2 regions of the Butyrivibrio sp. DSM 10294 genome follow, and region 1 is predicted to be linked to the other one. Evidence: riboswitches for the same ligand, from Rfam matches in the RefSeq annotation. Region 1 holds a riboswitch; the other holds the start of a gene.
The links. Region 1 has a riboswitch for thiamine pyrophosphate ahead of thiT (energy-coupled thiamine transporter ThiT). Riboswitches for the same ligand answer to the same signal wherever they lie in the genome.

Region 1 (11,384 bases):
ATTCCCAAGAAATACGAATGCGCCCTGGATCTTCACGATACCCAGGTCGGCATCAAAACAGTAAAAGACTTCTTTCAGGGCATGCTCGCCACAAGACTTAACCTTCAGAGAGTAACCGCTCCTTTGTTTGTTACTCCCGAGTCAGGTCTTAACGACAACTTAAACGGTGTTGAGCGCCCGGTTTCTTTCGATATCCTGAACGAGAATCAGCGTCCCGCCGAGATCGTTCACTCTCTCGCCAAGTGGAAGAGATACGCACTCAAGAAGTACGGCTTCAATGTTGGCGAAGGCCTCTATACGGATATGAATGCCGTTCGCAGAGATGAGATTCCCGACAACATCCACTCCATCTTCGTTGATCAGTGGGATTGGGAGAAGGTCATCAGCAAAGAGGACAGAAACCTTGATTTCCTCAAGGAAACAGTAAGAAACGTATACAAGGTTCTCAGAAAGACAGAGAAATTCATGTCAATTCAGTATGATTATATTGAAGAGATCCTTCCCGACGATATTTTCTTTATCACAACCCAGGAACTGGAGGATATGTTCCCGGCCAACACTCCCAAGGAGCGTGAGTACTACATCTCCAAGGCTAAGGGCGCTGTCTGCATCATGCAGATTGGCGACGAACTTGCTTCCGGAGACAAGCACGACGGCAGAGCACCTGACTACGATGACTGGCAGCTCAACGCCGATATCATTGTTTACTATCCTGTTCTGGATATTGCTCTTGAGCTGTCCAGCATGGGAATCCGTGTAGATGAGAAGTCCCTTATGAGCCAGCTTGAGAAGGCAGGTTGCACAGAGCGTGCTAATCTTCCTTTCCAGAAGGCAATTCTCGACAAGGAGCTTCCATACACCATCGGAGGCGGTATCGGACAGTCAAGAATCTGCATGTTCTTCCTTAGAAAGGCTCACATCGGAGAGGTTCAGTGCTCTATCTGGCCAGAGGAGATGGTTGCCGAGTGCGAGAAGAACGGAATTAACCTTCTTTGATCCTGCCATATTGATAATGATTTGTTTGGGAAGCCCGTTTAATATGGCTTCCCATTTTTTTGCCGGTTGGTCCGGCTATTGCAGAAACGGAGATTTAATGAAAAACACAATACACCAGATAATTCAGGAAACAATTAAGCCAAGGGCAATCCTCGTTGGACTTAACGTAAACAGAAGCGATCTCGAATTCGAGAGATCCATGAATGAATTAAAAGAGCTGACCAAGGCCCTTGACCTGGAGGTGGCAGCAGTGGTGACCCAGTCCCTGTCCTCTCCCGACAACAGCACCTATATAGGAAGCGGCAAGGTGGAGGAAATCAAGGATTCCCTCGATATCTTCGATGCGGATATCATCATCTTCAATGACTCCCTCTCTCCCATGCAGCTTCGTAACCTTGAGAAAGCTCTGGACACTGAGGTCATGGACAGAACAGGCCTTATCCTACAGATTTTTGCCTCAAGAGCCAAAACAAGAGAAGCAAGACTTCAGGTTGAATATGCACAACTTCAGTACATGCTTCCAAGACTGGCCCATATGCGCACCTCCCTCTCAAGACAGGGCGGCGGCAGCGGCAGACTCTCCAACAAGGGTTCCGGAGAGAAGCAGCTTGAGCTTGACAGAAGACGCATCGAACACCGCATGGCTGAGCTAAGAAGAGAACTGGAAAACGTGGAAAAAGAGCGTGATACCCAGAGAAGCAGAAGGCTTAACTCAGGAGTTCCCAGAGTCTCTCTTGTGGGCTACACCAACGCCGGTAAGTCCACAATCCTCAACAACATGATCAGAAACTACGGAAGCGACGGTCAGGATGCGGATGAGAAGCTGGTTCTTGAAAAGGACATGCTCTTTGCTACCCTTGATACTTCCGTAAGAAGAATAAATGCCCCGGGTCACAGACCCTTTTTGCTGGCGGACACGGTAGGTTTTATCAGTGAACTGCCCCACTCCCTTGTTAAGGCCTTCAGGTCCACTCTGGAGGAGGCTAAATATGCTGATATTCTGCTGCAGGTCATCGATTTCTCAGACCCGGAGTACAGATATCATATGGATGTCACCAGGGATACTCTCACTGAGATAGGAGCAGGTGATATTCCGGTCATATATGTTTTTAACAAGTCAGACCTTGTGCAGAAGGAGCAGGAGGAGAATTCCCAACTGGTGATGGATGTTCCAAGGTCCATGGATGACAGGGTATATATCTGTGCCAAGGCTGAGGACAGTCTCGAGGAGCTGATCTCGGTGATCGAAAGAAAGCTCTCGGAGGGCGCGTCGGAGTGTGAACTGCTGCTCCCCTATTCTGAAGGCGGTATCTTAAATGCCCTGACTCAGGGCGGAAATGTACTGTCCAGTGAGTATCTTCCCGAGGGAATAAAAACGGTCGCCAGACTTACGCCTGCCGACCGCATGAAATACGCTAAATATATATCGGATTGATTGCTGTTAAAGGGCATCAGCCAAGCTGAACCTGCTTGCGGATGCTCTTTTCGTTTACCTCTGCCTTGACGCGGTTAAGTGCCTTGTGTACGGCGGGAATCAGCAGAACGATGATCGTAAGTACTGCCTCTGCTCCGATGTAGGAACCGTTGTAAAGGGATGAATAAACAACGGGATGCATTCCCTCGGGAGCGTAAGCTGCGAAGAATATCACGCCGGAGAGAACGGAGAATATGAAACGACCGAATATTCCAACAAGATATCCGATGATCATTCCGTTCTTTTTCTCATAAAAGAAACCTGCAAGGCCAAGGGCTGTGAAGGCCAGCACGTAGTCGCAGACAAGCTGAGGAACGCTGATGATATAGGGATCAACGATCATCTGGAGAAGTCCGTAGGCAAAGGCAGCTGAGATGCTGACTCTGGGTCCGTAGAGGTATCCGATGAAGGTTATGAAGAACATACTAAAAAGTGTTACGCTGCCGCCCATAGGAAGCTTGAAGAGCTTGATATTGGACATTACAAAGGCAAGTGCGATGCAAAGAGCTGAAACAGAAATCTGCTTGATGCTCATTTGGCCCTTGCCGTCCTTGTTGGTAAAATAGCTGATGGCCATGGCCGCTACCACAAAGAGAACAAACATTAAGGCATAGCCGCCCTTGGTGAGACTGTAGGTTACGTCTCCGTCTTCAATTACTTTTTCCAAAAATAAATACATATAAAAATCCTCCCCTGATGGATATCCGCTTCAGAGGAGGTTATTATTTCTTGATTGTGGTGTATCAGTCAGACTGTGTAGATGTGGTCTGTGATGTAACCGTTGCTTCCCTACGCCGGCACTATCCGGATCAGGTAATAAGGGTTAGACGCGCATAACGCATACACTCTCAGCATAGCTCCCCTAGCGGTTTATTTAGTTCATATCCATTAAACACTTGACGGGGGCTGTTGTCAAGAGGGGATATTGGTTTCCCGGAAGGGGGATCAGGGAGGGGGAGTTGTATGGGCGTGGGAGGGGGGAGGGGCGCTGAAGAATGGCAGAAATGCTCGCCGCTCTTTCGCTTGGATTTATGGCTTTGTCAAAATACCGCAGCGTATCTACGGCTCTAAACTCCGCCCGGGATGGGTTAATATGGTTACCCGGAGGTGCTGTGGCCGGGCGTCAGACAACGAGCCGTGGGCAGATACGTTGCGGTATTTTGACAAAGCTCATAAATCCTGGCGCTCTCTCACAGGCTCGCATTTCTCTCATCCTTCAGTGCCAAGCTAATGCCCCTCCCACGCCCATACAACTCCCCTCCTCCCTGAGATCTCCTGCCACCACGGATAAAACCAGATACATTACTGTCTGTTAAATCAGATGATGTAGGTGTCAAAAGTATCTTTTGACACCATATGATATTCGTGAAAATCAGGTACACATTGGTGGAGAAAAACATATAAACATTGATAACGATAATCGTATACAATAAACTTAGATGCAATAGAGTTAATCCCATTACAATAGTTATGTGCATACATAGCGAAAATACTAGCAATTAAAAAACATCATAATCAAGAGGAGAAATATTGGATAAGTATTTGATATATATGAGAAGTAAGCTGAATAGAGATACTTCAAAGAGTGTAACGCCGGGCACTTACATGGTTTATGGGGTGGTGGGGGCACTTTTTGCGTTGGCGCTGACAGTGCTGTTTAATGCGCTTGGGCTGGTTGAGGCTGAATCATATCAGAAGGTGGCTAAGTCGCAGTTTGGTGTTTTTGAGTCGCCGGTTATGATGATGCTGTTGTACTGCGTATTTACTCCGATTGTGGAGGAAGTAGTGTTCAGGTTCGTTATTTATAACAGTCTTAATTATGCAATAAAAAAGGACCTGTGGGCCCTGATGTTGTCGTCTTCGCTGTTTGGGATCTATCATATGAATCCGGTGCAGGGGGTGTATGCATTCCTGATGGGAGTGGTGATCTGTTATTGCTATCGCAGGTCGGAAAGTATTTTTGTCCCAATAATAGTACATGCCAGCGCTAATCTGATAGCACTGGCATACACCATTTTTTTCTTATGAGGGGTTTACAACTATTTGTGCATTAGTCCACCGGAATTGTAGAACTGTATTCAGTTTAACAGCAGATTTGTCAGATAACTTATCAGATATTGCGGGCGATATGCGTAAATTGCTCAAAAAAACCGTCTTTTGGGGTGACCAAAAACCGGTTTCCAATAAGCTAAGTAACCATGCATTCCGCAACCGTTTCCACGTTATCAGTTTCCAAATATAACAAAAATGTTCACAAAAAAATCACATATTTCCTTGGTTTATTATGCTATTTTCACATCAAAATCCCATTTTGTTACATTTTACGCAATATTCAGAGGAATCACAGTTCCGAATCTGAAGGAATAAATATATATCTCCTTTACTTTCTTGCCTGTGGCTGCTTCCAGCGCTCTCTTGTAGTATTGGAGCTGTATGCTGTAGCGCTGTACCAGTTCCTCTTCGGTATCCACTCTGTCGGTCTTGTAATCCATGAGAACGATGTCGTCGCCCTCAAAGAACCAGGCGTCAACGATTCCCTGTATAAGAACTGTCTCCTCAGGCGGGAACTTGGAGTCCAGGTCAGCTGCGGAGATTCCCATCATGAAGGGCTTCTCTCTCATGAGATTACCGGTTCTGTAGGCCGTGGCCATACGCTGTCCCAGGGATGAACCCAGGAATCTGGTGACATCTGCAGACCAGACAGACTGCGGGTATTCCGGCGGGATCACTTTTTTGTCCGCCAGATCCTTCATCCATACATAGATTCTCTTGGATATGTTGTCCAGATCTGTTCCCTTCATCTTCCTTGTCTTGGAAGGTTCAACGTCATCGAAGATCTCTGCCGCATTATCAGTAAGCTTCTTATCTCCGAAGATATTCTCGTCCAGAAGCTCCATGATCCTGTGATAGGCGGTACCTCTGTCAGCTCCGGACAGGCGCTGTATCACCGCGGTCTTAACGTCAGCCGCGCCTTCTGTAGGAGCCTTTGCTACATCTTCCATATCGAAGGGCACCTCAATGGCATCCTCATCTATGAACTCAGCTTCTGTACCAAAGACCTCTCCCATTTCCTCGAGAAGGTGCTTTTTGAGCTCTGTAACGGTGGTCTTGGTGTATAGTCCCTTAAGATTCTCAAAGGCATATCTGCTCTCAAACTTATCCTTAAGCCTCTGGGCCAGCTCCTGATCAAAGCCCTCAAGGACGCCTCTTTTCAGCTCTTCCTTACGTAGATTACCCATCACATCGGCGATTATCATATCACGGCGAAGGTCTTCATCCTGAAGAGCAGTAACGCAGAAGGCAGGAAGGTCGCCTTTTTTATCAATGAATTTGACGTAGGTTTCCTTGTCTACTCCAAGCTTGTCCAGTGCTGCCTCGAAGCTCGGATGGGCAAGTACGGCGGGAAGTGTCCAGTCATAATAGCTCATGGCACCAAACCTTGCGGAAAACGGAAGGCGCACAGCTGCCTGATTCAGAGGCATCTTGTTAAGAGCCTTGGCAAGCTTATCTCCAAGTCCCTTGACGGAAGCTGTCATAATGAGCTTCTCTTTGGCTCTGGTAAGGGCTACGTAGAATATTCTAAGCTCCTCTCCAAGGCTGTCTTTGGTCATCTTGTCGGCGATAACAAGGCGCTTCAAGGTATCGTATTTGAGCCTGTGCTCCAAATCGATGCACTTTACTCCAACACCAAGATCCATGTCTGAGATAAGATCTCCCTTGGTGTCCCGCATGTTAAAGCGCTTACTCATCCCCGCTACAAATACAACGGGAAACTCCAGACCTTTACTCTTATGAATACTCATGATGCGGACAACATCGGCGTTCTCATCGATGATTCCCGCTTCGCCGTAGTCCACCTGAATGAGCTTAATGTGTTCAATATATCTGACAAAATGGAATAGTCCCTTGAAACTACTCTTTTCAAAGGTCACGGCCTTGTTAAGAAGGAGCTCAAGGTTGGCCTTTCTCTGATTTCCGCCGGGAAGAGCTGAAATATAGCAGTCAAAGCCTGTCCTGTCGATGATGTACTCCAGAAGCTCATGAACGGGAGTGTACACCGACATCTCCCTTAGCTCCTCGATGAACGTGATGAAGCTTCGGAGCTTGGCTGTGAGAGCATCCTCATCAGAGCTGCCTGCAAGAAGCGCCTTGATGGCTCCATGCATGGAATCCTGCTCTCTGGCCTTATCGTTTCCATTTATCATAACCCTTACCCGGGCCAGTTCCTCGTCGGAGAAACCTCCGATCACGGAGTGCATGACGCTGACAAGGGGTATATCCTTGGTGGGATTATTAAGAAGTGACAGGAGATTTAGCATCACCGCCACTTCGTAGGCTTCGAAGTATCCGCTCTTTGACTCCACGTAGGCAGGGATCTGCTGGCTCTCAAGTATTCTCTTAAAGCAGGTATCCCAGCCGCTGGGTGACCTTAACAATATGACGATATCCTTGAACTGCAGGGCCGGATTCTCCTGTCTTAAGGCATGGATCTTCTCGGCTATAGCAAGAGCCTCTTTTTCCCTTGCGCTGTAACCCTCAAAATCTGACAGATCGTGGAACGCTTCCGGTTCTTCCTGCGCTGCGGATACTACGCCTTCCATAGCTCCATCCTCGGGATCGTATCCGCCTTCCTCGTAGTCCTGCCCGCTGCCCTCCTCGGCTGCGGAAGCAGATGGAATATCCACCAGAAGTAGCTCCGGGGTAACGTCGTAGTCCGGCTCTCCATAGGCATCCTTTGCACCGAAAACAAGCCTGGCATCCGCGTCGTACTCAACGCCTCCAAGGTCTTTTCCCATTATTCTGTCAAAAATGTAATTGGTGATATCAAGAACCTCTTTGCGGCTACGGAAGTTCATGTGAAGGTCTATTCTTCTGTTTTCCGAAGCCCCATCCTTTACAAAGGTGCCAAGCTTATCCATGAAGATCTCAGGCCTTGCCAGTCTGAATTTATAGATACTCTGCTTGACATCGCCAACCATGAAGCGCTCTGAGATATCCGGCTTTTCCCCGGAGATGGACTTAAGGATCAGCTCCTGAACGTTGTTACTGTCCTGATACTCATCGATAAGTACTTCTCTGAAGAAGTTCCTGTATTCAAGGGCTACAGCCGTCGGAGTGCACATCTCTATTATTTCTTCGCAGGTCTTTCCGCGAGAACTCTCCTCATCAGGGTGATCTACGAGGATCCTGAGGGCAAAATGCTCCATGTCTGAGAAATCTATAAGGCCCTTCTCACGCTTTTTTTCATCAAAAAGAGCCTTGAACTTCAGCGCCAGTCTGCAAAGCTCATGTACAGCAGTGCTGCAGAGTTTCATCTGATCAAGAACGGTGCCGGCGGGCAGTGCCAGATACTTCTCTATAATTGTGTTTTTCAGCTTTTTCTTTACGCTGTCCCTGATGTCCTTGACGTTTTTCTTCTTGGACTCGGAGACGGTGTCATCCTTTTTCCTGGATAGGGTCTGGAACTGAATGACTCTTACTGCGTCAAAGAGTTCGTCGTAGGTCTTTTTCCCAAGGACAGCTTCAAATTGCTCAATATCGTTCTGAATATTGTCACCGTACTGATGAGGGCCGTCGGGATCACAGCAGATCTTCTCAGCCGCCACCAGGTCATCTCTGCACTCGGCGAGCATCCTTAAGATGGTGTCCACGCAGTCCTGCACCCAGGGAAGACTGTCGAACTCGCCTTCACAGTCGTAGTCCTTCATTCTGTCGTTGATGTAGTCCTCGGGCCAGGGCATACTCATGGCGAAGTCGTAGAGCTGCATAATATAGCTGATTGCGGCCTCATCACTGCTGCCAACGCCAAAATAGTTCATGACGTAGAGGAAATCCGGATTCTGCCCCTCAAGGGCCAGTGCATACTCTTCCTCCAGCATGTCCTTCATGACTTCTTCCTGAACAAGCTTGAGCTCACCCTCGTCGCCTACACGAAATGAAGGGTCCAGGCCGATGTTGTTGAAGTTGTTCTTGACTACGTACTGGCAAAAAGAGTCTATTGTGGTGATCTTTGCGTTGTGGATAAGGGTCTCCTGCTTCTGAAGGTGCTTGTTGTCAGGTTCTTCCTGAAGCCTCTTCTGAATAGCCAGAGTGATCTTCTCCTTCATCTGGGAGGCTGCGGCCTTGGTGAAGGTCACCACCAGCAGATGGTCGATATCAAGGCCTGCCAGCACCATCTGAATGATACGTTCGACAAGCACCGCTGTTTTGCCGGAGCCGGCAGCTGCGGATACCAGTATATTGGCGTTTCTTTGGTCTATTACCGCCTGTTGTTCCGTTGTAAATTTAATTGCCATATTGTTTCACCTGTTATCAGTTGTTATTATCCGTAAATTCGCTGCGAATGGCATCAAGCGCATCCTCGTCCTTCATGGCCAGCTTCCTCTTGGAATAGCCGGGGATCCTCTCGTCGTAGCCGCAGACGGACTTGTAATCGCAATAGGTACAGGAGCTCCTCTGCCCTGCCTCGTAAGGGTTAACGGTTATATCTCCGTCCAGTATTCTCCTGCCAAATTCCCTTATCTTCTTGTTCACATATTTGGAAATGCAGGCGTAATCCTCATTGGAGACTACTGAAGACTCCTTGGCGTAGTCACCGTTTTGCTTGAGCCTTACGGGGATGACGTCAGATTTGGCTTCAAGTCCCTCGTGAAGCATCTGAACCACGTCCGGATCTGCATTTACAAGGCCTGTGGTGCGAAGTTTGGCCCTTATAAGTTCATTGATATCATCCGGTTGCAAGTCTTCCTGCCCCGGGACGATGGGATCGTCTACATGGTAGTACAGGAGCGCCGCAGGGACGATTTCCTTATTTGGATTTTTATTTTTTTCTGCCGCCAGGGCAACATTCATATACATTACTAACTGAAGCGAAAGCCCGTGGTAGAGCGATGCGATGCTAAGTTTCTTTCCTCCGGACTTAAAATCGATGACCTTGACATATACGTGCTCAGGATCTTCGTACAGATCAATCCGGTCAATCCTTCCCCTGAGGTGCATTTTTTCAATAATTTCAGTCTTTTCTTTCTCAGAAAGGGTTACGTTGATCTCCTCTATATCTCCGGCTTCCCGGAAGTTCATCTCCACGAAGGCAGGCTCAAAGCGGCCCTTGGAGATCTGATATTTTAAGGTATCAACCGTTCTTGAAAGAATGCGATGAATACGCTCTATCAGGTACTGATTTCTGGAATTGCTGTAAAGAATTGTATTTCCGTATTTGTCAGCACATGTTATTAAAGCTTGTTTTAATATCGCATCCGATTCCTCTTTGGATATATTCCTGAAATCGATCTTCCTGGTGATAATCTCCCCTGTGTACTGCTCCAGCACTTCATGATAGATATTTCCGAGGTCGGAAGGATCGATGACATACTCTTTTCTGTCCTGAAGATGCATTCCGTAGCTGAGGAAATGAGCGTAGCAACAGGACGCAAACTTCTCCAGGCGGCTTACGCTGTTCTCAAGGGTTGCACCGTACAGGGCTCTTGCCAGTTCCTTGGCAAGGGGCTTGTTGTCATAATGGGAAAAAGCAGCCTCTGTCAGCTTATTAAGGAGGTTATCCTGCTCTGAATAGTCCCTTAGCACCTTGTAGAGGGTATAAAACTCCCCTGTCTTTTCCTTGAAAAGAGTGCCCTCCGCATAGCTTCTTAGCATCTCCGACATGGTGTCATAGCTGTCTCTCACCGATACATTCTGGGATTCAAAGGAGCCCTCCTGGGGTCTTTGCACCGTAAGTCCCTCAAACATGGACTGGAGCTTGGGTATCAGATAGGCAGGTCTTAGCGACTTGCCCTCCTTGTCAATCTCTGCATAGGACAGGAATAGCTTATCTGTGGGCTTGGTGAGGTTCATATACAGATAGAGCCTCTGAATATACATCTGCTGCCTGGGTGTTGGCGCCAGCTCAATTCCGGTATCAAGCTCCGAGAGGAACTGCCTGTCTATATCGGATAGAATGCCGCCACCTCCCTGGTTCGACGGAATGGCGCCGTCATTTACGCCCATGAAGAACAAGGCTCTGATCTCCTTGAGCCTGCTTCGCTCAATATCTCCCACGATTATTCTGTCCACATCCTGAGGAATGGTACCAACCTCGATGTTTCCAAAGCCAACGCTGAGGATATCCCTGTATTCCTCAAGGGACAGGCTCTCGCTCCCTATAAGGCTGTTCATCTGAAGGAGCAGATTCATGATCTTGTCGTAGATCTGGTCGTACTCCCTTGCTTTACGGATATTTCCTGCCTGTCTGAAACGGTCTGCGTAGGCAAGGAGCTTTTCCTTGGAATTATTAGCTTCAATCACAGATATCAGAGCCTTCGTTATCTCGGATACTGTGCCTGTTTTTTGTTCAAAAAGAGGTTTCAACTGCTGCGTTATCGCCTCTCTCATGGCTTCAAGTTTCGCAAGAAGCTCAACTTCCTTGAGGTCCTCTGCATTATTCCTTGGCTTGAAGCGCCTTGGCATTCTTCTGAGGAACTTGTCCTCCCACTGCTTCCTTCCGTTTATTCCAAGGGCTCTGACATAGTTCTCGAGAATATCTGTGTCATCTTCGGAAAAATCTGTCATTCCGCTTCTCATGTAATGGAAGAGGTCCTCATATTTGTAACCGGAAATTACCGTGTTAATGGCGCTGGTCACATATTCCACAAAGGGGTTCAGCATAAGAGCCACATTCTTGTCGATGTAGACGGGAATCCCGAATTTGTCCGCTTCCCTGCTGATGATATCCCCGTAGTCCTCAAGGGATCCGCAGACAATAGCAATATCCCTGTAGGCGAGTTCTCCCTGCCTTATAAGGTCGGAGATCTTGATCATGGTCTGCCTTATCTCCTCTGCGGGACTTGCGGCGCTGTATATCTCAACTGAACTATTTTCTCCCGAATATTTACCGGTGTTATATCTGAACAGGTTCTCT
Region 2 (11,384 bases), on a different contig from region 1:
ATGTAAAATTAATTTATGCGTAGGGAGGGGCATCATATGGGAATTTTCTCCAAAGTTTTCCACGGTAATACAATTGAAATTGCTGCGCCTGTTTCAGGTGAGATCGTACCGATCCAAAGAGTTCCAGATCCTGTTTTTTCTGAAGAAATGGTCGGTAAAGGAGTTGCGATAATACCTGAGGATGGACGTTTTTATGCACCTGCGGACGGCGAGCTTGCGGCTTTTTTTCCGACAGGACATGCTTTCTGCGTGCTGACTAAGGACGGAGCAGAGGTTCTTGTTCATATAGGAATAGATACTGTGAAGCTGGAAGGGCGACATTTTACCACCCATGCTGCTAAGGGTGATACTGTCAAAAAAGGTCAGCTCATCGCCACGGTGGATCTTGAAGCGGTAAAGAGTGAAGGCTTCGAAATAATTACACCTGTTATTATTACTAATCCCGATAATTTCAGCAGTTTAGATAAAAAAGAAGGCAAAGTAGCACAGGGGGATGCGGCTATAATTTTGGAGAAACAGGAGGAAAAATAGTATGATGAAGTATTTGCAGAAAATTGGAAAATCTCTGATGCTTCCGGTGGCGGTACTGCCTGCAGCAGGCATCATGTACGGAATCGGCTATTGGATCGATCCTAACGGATGGGGAGCAAACAGCGTGATCGCGGCATTTCTTATCAAGGCTGCTTCTGCAATCATTGATCAGATTCCGATCCTTTTTGCGATTGGTGTTTCCGTTGGAATGGCCAGGGAACATGACGGAACCGCTGCACTTTCAGGTCTTGTTTCTTTTCTTATGATCACGACACTTCTTAGTACAGATGCGGTTGCAATGTTTAGAGGAGTTGATGCGGCGCTGGTGCCGGCGGCTTTTGGTAAGATTGGCAATGCCTTCATAGGTATTTTATCGGGAATTATAGGGTCAAGCTGCTATAATGGCTTCAAAGATACGAAACTTCCGGATTTTCTGGCATTTTTCAGCGGAAAAAGATGTGTTGCAATTGTTACCGCGGCGGTATCCATTGTGGTTTCACTTATTCTGTATTTCGTGTGGCCCATTGTTTATGCAGGCCTTGTTGCCTTTGGCACAGCTATTATAGGTCTTGGTCCCGTAGGTACCGGAATATACGCGATGCTGAACAGAGCGCTTATTCCGCTGGGACTTCACCATGCACTTAATGCGGTATTTTGGTTTGACACTGCAGGAATCAATGATCTGGGGCTGTTCTGGTCAGGTGCAGACGGCGCTGTTAAGGGCGTTACCGGACAGTACATGACAGGTTTCTTCCCGGTTATGATGTTTGGACTTCCCGCAGGTGCTCTCGCGATGTACCACACAGCACAGACCAAGAAGAAAAAAGCGGTGGCATCCCTTATGCTTGCAGGCGCCATGGCTTCCTTCTTTACGGGAATTACGGAGCCCCTTGAGTTCTCATTTATGTTCCTGGCTCCGGGGCTGTACCTTGTCCACGCGGTTCTTACGGGAATCTCGGCGATGATCTGTACCATGCTTCCCTTTAGACTCGGCTTTAATTTTTCCGCAGGTTTTGTTGACTGGTTCCTTAGCTTCAAGGCACCAATGGCAGTTAATCCATGGTTGATAGTGCCAATCGGCGCGGTATATGCCGTCGTTTACTATTTTGTATTCCGCTTCGTCATTCAGAAGTTCAATCTCAAGACTCCGGGGCGCGAAGACGAGGAGGAGACAGAAGCAACCGAGCGCAAGATTGAGCTCTCCGGAGATGATTACACCGCAATGGCTAAGATAATACTGAAGGGACTGGGCGGAAAAGAGAACATCAAGGATTTCGACTATTGTGCAACCAGAATTCGTGTAGAGACAGTGGACTATACTCTTGTGGATGAAAAGTGTATCAAAGATGCCAAAGTTGCCGGAATTGTAAGGCCCGCCAAGAATGCAGTTCAGGTCATTGTAGGCCCAAAAGTTCAGTTTGTGTATGACGAAATGAAAAAGCTGATGCAATAATTTTTATTTAATGTATTGCATTACCGTGTTAAAAGGTGTATAAAGAGTAAGACAAATTTAACAGACGGGAGCTTGTATTACAGGCTGAGAGGAAGGTGTGACCTTCGACCGATAACCTGATTTGGATAATGCCAACGTAGGGATGCCTGACAATAGGGATTTTTTGAGCGGAAGCAACCACATTGGGGGCTTCCGCTTTTTTGGTGCCCACAAAAGCAAAGCTCACCGTCTGGGAAAAGAGGAATGACATGAAGAAAAACAACTACTTACTGAGGATGGTGACTCTTGCCATGTTTGTGGCCCTGGGGGTGGTCATCTCCCCAATCCTTCGTATTGAAGGAATGTGCCCCATGGCCCATCTTATCAACATCACTTGTGCGGTGTTCCTGGGGCCTGCCTATGCTTTTGTATGCGCCCTTCTCATCGGCATCATCAGAATGTTGATCATGGGAATCCCGCCTCTGGCCCTTACCGGAGCCATCTTCGGAGCCTCTCTGTCCGGAATTTTCTACAAGCTGTCCAAGGGAAAGATCATCGCTGCTGTCCTTGGAGAGATCATTGGAACAGGAATTATCGGCTCCATCGTATCTTACCCTGTAATGACTTATCTCTGGGGAAAAGAGGGACTTACCTGGTTCTTCTATACTCCCTCTTTTATCTGCGGAACTCTGATAGGCGGAAGTATCGCATTTTTGCTGCTTCTTAAGCTGCAGCAGGCAGGAGTCCTCACTAAGATCCAGAGCAGTTTAAGAAATACTGACCCTACCGATGACAAAAAGGATAAGGTGGCATAATGGCAGATCTGATCCATTGTATAACCAATCCAATATCCATGATGCAATGTGCCAACGCAGTCCTTTCCCTGGGAGCCTGCCCCATTATGGCTGAACATCCGATGGAGGTTCGTCAAATTACAGAGACCGCATCTGCGCTCCTACTAAACACGGGCAATATTTCCGACAGCAGGATGGAGGCTATGGAAATATCCTATGAAACGGCTCTTGAGAAAAGCATTCCCATAGTAATCGATGCTGTGGGAGTTGCCTGCTCGGATCTTCGAAGGGATTATGTTTTCAAGCTTCTTAATAAGCACCCGCACCATGCAAAGTCTTTTTTGGTGCTAAAGGGCAATTATTCTGAGATCAAGGCTCTGGCGGTGAACTCTTATAAAGGAAAAGGCGTGGATGCCGATAAGAGCATCGAAGCCGGAAAAATGCAGGAAATTGCGCAGAAACTCGCAGCAGATCTTGGGACTGTGATTCTTGCAAGCGGTGAGACAGATATTGTTACGGACGGAGGCAAGACTATTTTGGTAAAAGCCGGAACGCCAATGCTTGGGCAGATTACCGGGACAGGATGTATGCTGGGGGCTGTATGTGCGACATTTCTGGCTGGAGAGCCTCGTATAGAGGCCGTGGCAGGAGCCTGTGAATTCTTCGGAAACGCCGGGGAGAAGGCATATAAAAAGCTATATGAAAAAAACGGAGAGGTAGGAGCCGGAAGCTATCTGATAGGACTTCTGGATTCCCTGTCCTTCGAAAAATATGGAGAAACCAATGAAAAGAATAGACAGTAAGGACCTAAGGCTCTACCTTGTGACCGACAGCAGCGGTCTATCCACAGAGGAGTTCCTGCAAAAGACTGAAAGCGCTATCCAAGGCGGAGCAACCATAGTACAGATAAGAGAAAAGGATAAGACCACAAGGCAGTACATGGAACTGGCCGGGAAACTTCACGAGATAACAAGGAAATACAATGTTCCTCTGATCGTGGATGACAGGATTGATGTGGCAATGGCAATCGGCGCCGAAGGAGTGCACCTGGGGCAATCTGATATGCCTGTAGACATTGCAAGGAATATTCTTGGCCCGGACATAATAATCGGAGCTACCACCAAGACCGTGAGCCAGGCATTGGAAGCCTACGACAAAGGAGCTGATTATCTTGGAGTAGGGGCAATTTACCCAACTACTACTAAGGTTAAAACGGTGCTGACAAGTGTCGAAACCCTAAAAGATATCTGCGCAGCCGTTCCAATTCCTGCGAATGCAATAGGAGGCCTTAACAAAGATAATATCGGCATTCTGAAAGGCACTCCAATAGCCGGAATATGCGTTGTTTCAGCAATCATGAAAAGTGAAGATCCCCAAAAAGCAGCGGCAGATCTCCGCAGCGCGTTTGATGAATTGGAGGAGACATGAAACAGAGAACAGTTCTGACCATAGCAGGGAGCGATTCCTCCGGTGGTGCTGGGATACAGGCGGATCTCAAGACAATGGAGGCTCTGGGAGTATACGGAATGAGCGTCATCACAGCCCTTACAGCCCAGAATACGCTGGGAGTCAGGGGCATTTCACCGGTTGAGAAGTCTTTTATCAGCTTGCAGTTGGAGACAGTCTGCAGTGATATGCCTGTGGACGCCGTCAAGATAGGAATGCTGCCGGATATAGGTGCCATGGAGGCTGTAGCTAAGGGGATAGACAAATTCGGACTTACAAATGTGGTGCTTGATCCGGTTCTTAGTTCTACGTCAGGAACTGAGTTCACTAAGGAAAATACTTATGAATATTTGAAAAAAGAGCTGTTTCCAAGGTGCCTCATCATTACTCCGAACATACCCGAAGCACAAATCCTTACGGGAAGGGACATCAATTCAAGGAAAAATGCAGAGGAAGCTGCTGCGCATATTTATGAAAGCTGCGGCTGCAATGTGCTGATAAAGGGTGGTCACAGCTCTTTTGACCAAATAGGCGTCTCTGCGGATCTGTTCTACAACAGCGATGCTATATGGATAGAAGGTCGGCGCTATGAGAATCCAAATACCCACGGCACGGGTTGTACGCTCTCAAGTGCCATTGCGTCAGGCCTTGCCATGGGGCTGGAACCTGTAAATGCCGTGATTCAGGCAAAGAAATATATTGAAAAATGCATCGCTGCATGTCTTGAATTGGGACATGGAAGAGGACCATTATACCATTCTATGCGAGCAAATTAGCTCTTTTAATGAATAACGATTGATATTTATACACATCGCAGGTATAAAGCTAAATAATTACAAAATAGGTATAAAAAAAGAAAAGGGGAAATAGATAATGAGAAATTACACAACACAGATGGAGGCAGCCCGCAAGGGAATCATCACTCCCGAGATGGAGAAGGTTGCAAGGGATGAGTACCGCACACCCGAGGAGATCAGGGACCTGGTCGCCAAAGGACAGGTCGCCATCTGCGCCAACAAGAACCACACCTGCCTTGACGCCAAAGGCGTTGGCTCTATGCTAAGGACCAAGATAAATGTCAATCTGGGAGTATCCCGCGACTGCAAGGACTACAACATTGAGATGGAGAAGGTAATGGCTGCGGTCAACATGGGAGCTGATGCTATCATGGATCTGTCTTCACACGGAAACACCCAGCCCTTCAGAAAAAAGCTCGTTGAGGAATGTCCTGTAATGCTGGGAACAGTGCCTGTTTACGACAGTGTAATCCATTATCAGAGAGACTTATCCGAGCTTACAGCCAAGGATTTTATTGATGTTGTAAGGCTTCACGCTAAGGACGGCGTTGACTTCGTGACTCTTCACTGCGGAATCACCAGAAAGACAATAGATCAGATCAAGAAGCACAAGAGAAAAATGAATATCGTATCAAGGGGCGGATCTCTGGTATTTGCCTGGATGAGCATGACAGGCGAGGAGAACCCTTTTTACGAATATTATGATGAGATTCTTGATATCTGCAGAGAGTATGATGTTACCATTTCCCTTGGCGATGCCTGCAGACCCGGTTGCCTTGCGGATGCCAGTGATGTATGCCAGATAGAAGAACTGGTAAGGCTGGGCGAACTCACCAAACGCGCCTGGGAGAAAGATGTGCAGGTAATGGTGGAGGGCCCCGGCCATATGCCGATGGACCAGATCGAGGCCAACATGAAGATGCAGCAGACAATCTGCATGGGAGCGCCTTTCTACGTACTGGGCCCCCTTGTTACCGATATTGCACCGGGTTATGACCATATCACTTCCGCTATCGGAGGCGCAATAGCAGGAGCGGCAGGGGCATCTTTCCTGTGCTATGTAACACCGGCTGAACACCTTGCACTTCCCAATGTAGAAGATGTTAAGCAGGGAATAATCGCATCCAGGATTGCAGCTCATGCGGCAGATATCGCCAAGAAGATACCACATGCCATGGACATCGACAACAAGATGGCCGATGCCAGAAAGGCTTTTGACTGGGAGGGGCAGTGGGACTGCGCTTTGGATCCGGAGACTGCCAGAGCAATCAGAGCCGACAGAGCTCCCGAATATGATGACACCTGCTCCATGTGCGGCAAGTTCTGTGCGGTAAGGAGCATGAACAAGGCTCTTGCAGGTGAGCATATTGATATTTTGTGATAAAACAGCGCACGAAAAAAAGTTAATATGTGAAATATGCATGAATAAAAGGATTTTCATACTGACATCCCGATGAGTTTTGGGTATAATGCTTAATTGAGGGGCGCAAAGCGGGGAAAAAAATCAAAGGCACAAACTAGAAGGTGGGGTACAGACATGATTTTTGCAGTTGATTTCGACGGCGCACTTAGTATGGGGCAGTGGCCTGAACTCGGGCCGGCTAATTTAAATCTTTTCGAGTTTCTTATATGGAAGAGAAAGCTCGGACACAAAGTGATCCTGTGGACCTGCAGAGAAGGCAAGTCACTGGAGGATGCAGTGGATTTTTGCAAGGACTTTGGACTTAGGTTTGATGCAGTTAATGACAACCTTCCCGAAGTAATTGAGAAATACGGCAGCAATCCAAGGAAGATCACTTGTGACGTTTATATTGATGCAAAATCCTGTTACGTGGACGAATTCGAATTCCTGGGTGATGTGAACATCGGCAGGATAGAGACGGCACTTAACAGATTTGCCGAAAAAGTGACAATGGTCGGATAACATGAAGAAAAAAGGCTATCATAATCCTTTCAAGGCACGCAGAGTCAGACAGAAAATGGAAAGAGACCGTGCCCTTCGGGCTTTTCCTCAGGAGGAGTTCGAGGAGTACTGGAAGAAACATTCTGATGAAGTGTGCAAGGCCGTGTATGAGGCATTCCTTGATACATTGGCCACAGAACGAATTTATATGACGGTTCACACCGCTTTCGGGCAGACCCAGAAGCAGGAGATTCACAAGGGAACTATCGGTAGATTCTGCGAGACAATTCCTGACAAATTTAACGGCGTCATCCTTAGAGAGATGATGCCGTCTCTTTCTCATGTCATATACAGTGTTTTACTGAACTGTGACAACATGCCGCTGGTGGACTTTATCATCACCGGTTCTGAGAAAACAATTTCCAAGATTATAATGACATATCTTCGCGAATCCAAGAAGAGCCGCGACATTGTAGACTATATCAAGCCACGTCTTTCTGAGATAGTTGTTTTTGAGCAGGTATCTCATAATCCGAGGTATATTCATGCTGCTGAGAGGCACAAAAAGACCATGGCAGCCAAGAGGCTTCTTTTTGAGAGCATTCAGACCTCAACTCCTGATGATTACACGCAGCTTTTTCCTCTTGCAAGGCAGATGAAAAGGCATTTTATACTGCATATAGGTCCCACCAATTCAGGTAAGACCTATCAGGCCATGCAGGAGCTGATGAATGCAGACAGCGGAATTTATCTGGCGCCGCTTCGTCTTCTTGCCTATGAGCAATATGAGAAGATGAACAGGCAGGGCTGTCCTTGCTCAATGATAACAGGAGAGGAGCGTATACTAATGCCCGGATCCTTCCACCAGTCCTCAACCATAGAGATGATGAACCTGGATGAAGACTGGGATATGGCCGTTATTGACGAGGCCCAGATGGTTTCCGACAGGCAAAGAGGCGGCTCCTGGACCGCAGCGATACTGGGGCTCAAGGCCTCAGTCATTCATCTGTGCGCATCTCCGGATGCAGAGAAGCTTCTGATCCGTATGATCACTTCCTGCGGAGATGACTATGAGGTTCAGTATCACGACAGGAAGACACCTCTTCAGATGGATGATGAGGCGGTGGATTTCAGATTCCCCGAGGACGTCAAGAAGGGCGATGCACTCATCGTTTTTTCCAGAAAAGATGTACACAGCGTTGCCGCAGAGCTTCAGGCCAATGGCATTACCTGCAGCATTATCTACGGATCTCTTCCTTACGACGTGCGCCACAGGGAGGCCGGTAAATTCGCAGACGGCACCACAGATGTGGTAGTTGCAACAGATGCAATAGGAATGGGTATGAACCTTCCCGTAAGACGAATTGTCTTTTTACAGACTATCAAGTATGACGGGGTAAAAGAGAGACCGCTCACTCCCTCAGAAGTCAAACAGATAGCCGGAAGAGCAGGCAGGTACGGTCTGTACGATACGGGCTACGTGACTTCCTACTATGATTATGAGGTAATTGAGAAACTCCTTGAACACAAGCTGATTCCGCTTAATACAGCTATGATCAACATTCCGGAGCAGTTTCTTGAGAAGGACGGCAAGGTCTCCACTATTCTTGAGCTGTGGAACAAGATTCCCGCAGCTGAGTACTATGACAAGGGCGATATCGATGAGAAGATCAAACTGGCAAGAGCCCTTGAAGCCATTGACGACAACAGGGAGCTGATCCGCAAGTTCATAAGGATTCCGGCAAATACCGATAACAAAGAGATCTTTGATATATATTCCAAATATTATAGAGCCCAGGCTGAAGGAGAACCGGTGGATCTGCAGGAGACAATCCGGCAGTTTAACACTGCCTTCGCTGATCCTGAATTCAGACAGTCGCTCCAGACACTTGAGACCTGTAGCGCAGTCTTTGATTTCCTATATTCCTATACGAGGCTCTTTGGAGATGAAGAGGATCTTCCTCAGATCCTGGAGACCAAGAGAGCAATCTCAGAGCGAATCTTCGAGATTCTGGACCTTCAGAAGCTTAGCATGAAGTCCTGCATCTACTGCGGCAAAAAACTGAAATGGTCCTATCGTTACACCATGTGCCAGGAGTGCTACAGGAAGCATAAGTATAGGAAGTATTCGTAAAAGAAGAAATTGTTGTTCAAAGAAGTCCATATTTTAGAAATGTAAACGCTTACAATTGCATTGTTTGCCATGCTATGATTTTTTCAAGGTTATTTGTGTTTGTGAAAAAAATGTAGAATGGAGGATTTGGGAATATGAAAAACGCAATTGTAGGACAATCCGGCGGACCGACAGCAGTCATCAATTCTAGCCTCGCAGGTGTATTTGAGGCAGCTAAGAACCGTGGCGCTGCCAAGGTGTACGGAATGTGCAACGGAATTCAGGGTTTTCTTGAGGACAGATATGTTGATCTTACTGAGATTTTTAAGAAGCCCATCGATATCGAGCTTCTTAAGAGAACGCCCTCAAGCTACCTTGGAAGCTGCCGTTACAAACTCCCCGAGCTTGGCGCTCCGGGGGCTGAAGAAGTATTTGATACAATCCTTGAGAAACTTGAAAGGCTCAATATCGGATACTTCTTTTATATTGGCGGAAATGATAGTATGGATACTATAAACAAGCTGGCGGCCTATGGCAAGGAGAAGGGGAGTGATATAAGATTTATCGGCGTTCCCAAGACCATAGACAACGACCTGACCGTGACGGATCATACTCCCGGTTATGGCTCAGCTGCCAAGTATATTGGCGTAGTAATGAAGGAAATCATCAGAGATGCTACGGTCTACGGCACCAAAAATGTAACGATCGTTGAGATAATGGGCAGAAACGCCGGGTGGCTCACTGCATCAGCTGCCCTTGCCAAAGACTACGACTGTGAGGGCGTTGATATGATCTGCCTTCCAGAGGTACCTTTTAATGTGGACAGATTCGTTGAAAAGGTACGCAGAATACAGGAAAAAAAGAACAGCATCGTCATTGCGGTTTCTGAGGGTGTTAAACTTGAAGATGGCCGTTATGTCTGCGAACTCTCTGATGATGTCCGCGCTGTGGATGCCTTTGGCCACAAGAGTCTTACAGGAACAGCGCGTTTCCTGGCTAATACCGTCGCAAGGAATCTTGATACCAAGACAAGATGCATCGAATTATCAACATTACAGCGCTGCGCAGGTCATCTTGCCAGCCGCACTGATATTACAGAGGCTTATCAGGTGGGCGGAGCAGCAGTGAAGGCAGCTTTTGAAGGTCATACAGGAGAGATGGTGGCCCTTAAGCGAATCTCCAATTCACCTTATCAGTGCACTACTGAGCTTCATCCCATCTCAGAGATAGCTAATCTGGAGAAAAAGGTTCCCATTGAATGGGTGAATGAGGATCATACAGGAATGAAGCAGGAGTTCATAGACTACGCATATCCTCTGATCCAGGCAGAGCTTACTCCAATTTTTGTTGGAGGACTTCCGCAGCATATATTCTTAGGCGAATGATCGGAATCTCTCAAGTTTTTTTGAGGAAGAACAGGTAATATGGAACAGAAAAATAAGATTTATTATCATCTTCCGGGATTATTTGAATTTTATAACCTGTACAGTGAGTTTCTTCCGCTGTTTAGGAAACACAGGGAATATTTCTATGACTGGTGCGAAATAGGTTCCATCTATGGCGCACCGGCCGATTGCCTGTGGGGCGGAGGACGTGTGGGCTTCGGCGAGGAATCCCCCTTGAAGGTTGTGGAGCTTATGAAGGAGTATGGAATCTCCGCAAGGCTCACCTTCAGCAATTCCCTGATTACCAAGGAGCATCTGTCCGACAGAAGATGTAATGAACTGTGCAGAATCTTCGAACAGAATAGTTATGCGAACAATGGTATAATAATATATTCAGACCTCCTTCTGGATTATATCAAAGAAAGCTATCCCGATTTCTATTTCGTTTCATCCACAACCAAGGTAATTACTGACTTCGCAAAATTTACTGATGAATTAAACAGGGTAGAATTTCGCTATGTTGTACCCGATTTTAGATTAAACAAGGAAATCGCCAAATTAACGGACCTTCCGTCTGAACTTAAGTCCAAAGTAGAGTTTCTTTGCAACGAATGTTGCTGGTATGGTTGCTACGATCGGAAAAAATGCTATGAGAATGTCAGTCGCAAGAGCCTTGGAGAAGAATGCGAAGACCACATCTGTGTTTCTCCTGATGCCGGAAGAGGCTATCGCTTCTCAGATGCCATGAAGAATCCCGGTTTTATCGGAATTGATGATATATTGAACGTATATGCTCCCGCAGGCTTTTCCAATTTCAAGATCGAAGGCCGCAGCCTCGGCAGTGCAGTGATACTGGAATTTCTCCTGTACTACATGACAAAACCGGAATACCAGCTCAAGGTCAGGGAGGAGATCTATCTCGACAGTATGTTGGATTTATTCTGATTCAGATTCTTTTTTGCCAAAAAAGAAAAATAAAACCG

Region 2: linked by a shared signal. The riboswitch ahead of thiW (energy coupling factor transporter S component ThiW) and the one ahead of thiT (energy-coupled thiamine transporter ThiT) in region 1 are both predicted to bind thiamine pyrophosphate.

Annotation. Positions count from the first base shown of each region.
Region 1 is NZ_JANSWL010000081.1:81,148-92,531, reverse strand. It holds gene asnA (aspartate--ammonia ligase) at 1-996, shown strand, start outside; gene hflX (GTPase HflX) at 1,094-2,431, shown strand; gene thiT (energy-coupled thiamine transporter ThiT) at 2,448-3,149, opposite strand; TPP riboswitch at 3,240-3,344, opposite strand; gene NXH67_RS12625 (CPBP family intramembrane glutamic endopeptidase) at 4,022-4,498, shown strand; gene addA (helicase-exonuclease AddAB subunit AddA) at 4,792-8,766, opposite strand; gene NXH67_RS12615 (PD-(D/E)XK nuclease family protein) at 8,783-11,384, opposite strand, start outside.
Region 2 is NZ_JANSWL010000033.1:1,381-12,764, forward strand. It holds gene NXH67_RS00855 (PTS sugar transporter subunit IIA) at 37-531, shown strand; gene nagE (N-acetylglucosamine-specific PTS transporter subunit IIBC) at 533-1,984, shown strand; TPP riboswitch at 2,041-2,145, shown strand; gene thiW (energy coupling factor transporter S component ThiW) at 2,233-2,778, shown strand; gene thiM (hydroxyethylthiazole kinase) at 2,778-3,560, shown strand; gene thiE (thiamine phosphate synthase) at 3,541-4,185, shown strand; gene thiD (bifunctional hydroxymethylpyrimidine kinase/phosphomethylpyrimidine kinase) at 4,182-4,979, shown strand; gene thiC (phosphomethylpyrimidine synthase ThiC) at 5,077-6,381, shown strand; gene NXH67_RS00890 (hypothetical protein) at 6,538-6,924, shown strand; gene NXH67_RS00895 (helicase-related protein) at 6,926-9,037, shown strand; gene NXH67_RS00900 (6-phosphofructokinase) at 9,172-10,401, shown strand; gene NXH67_RS00905 (hypothetical protein) at 10,441-11,346, shown strand.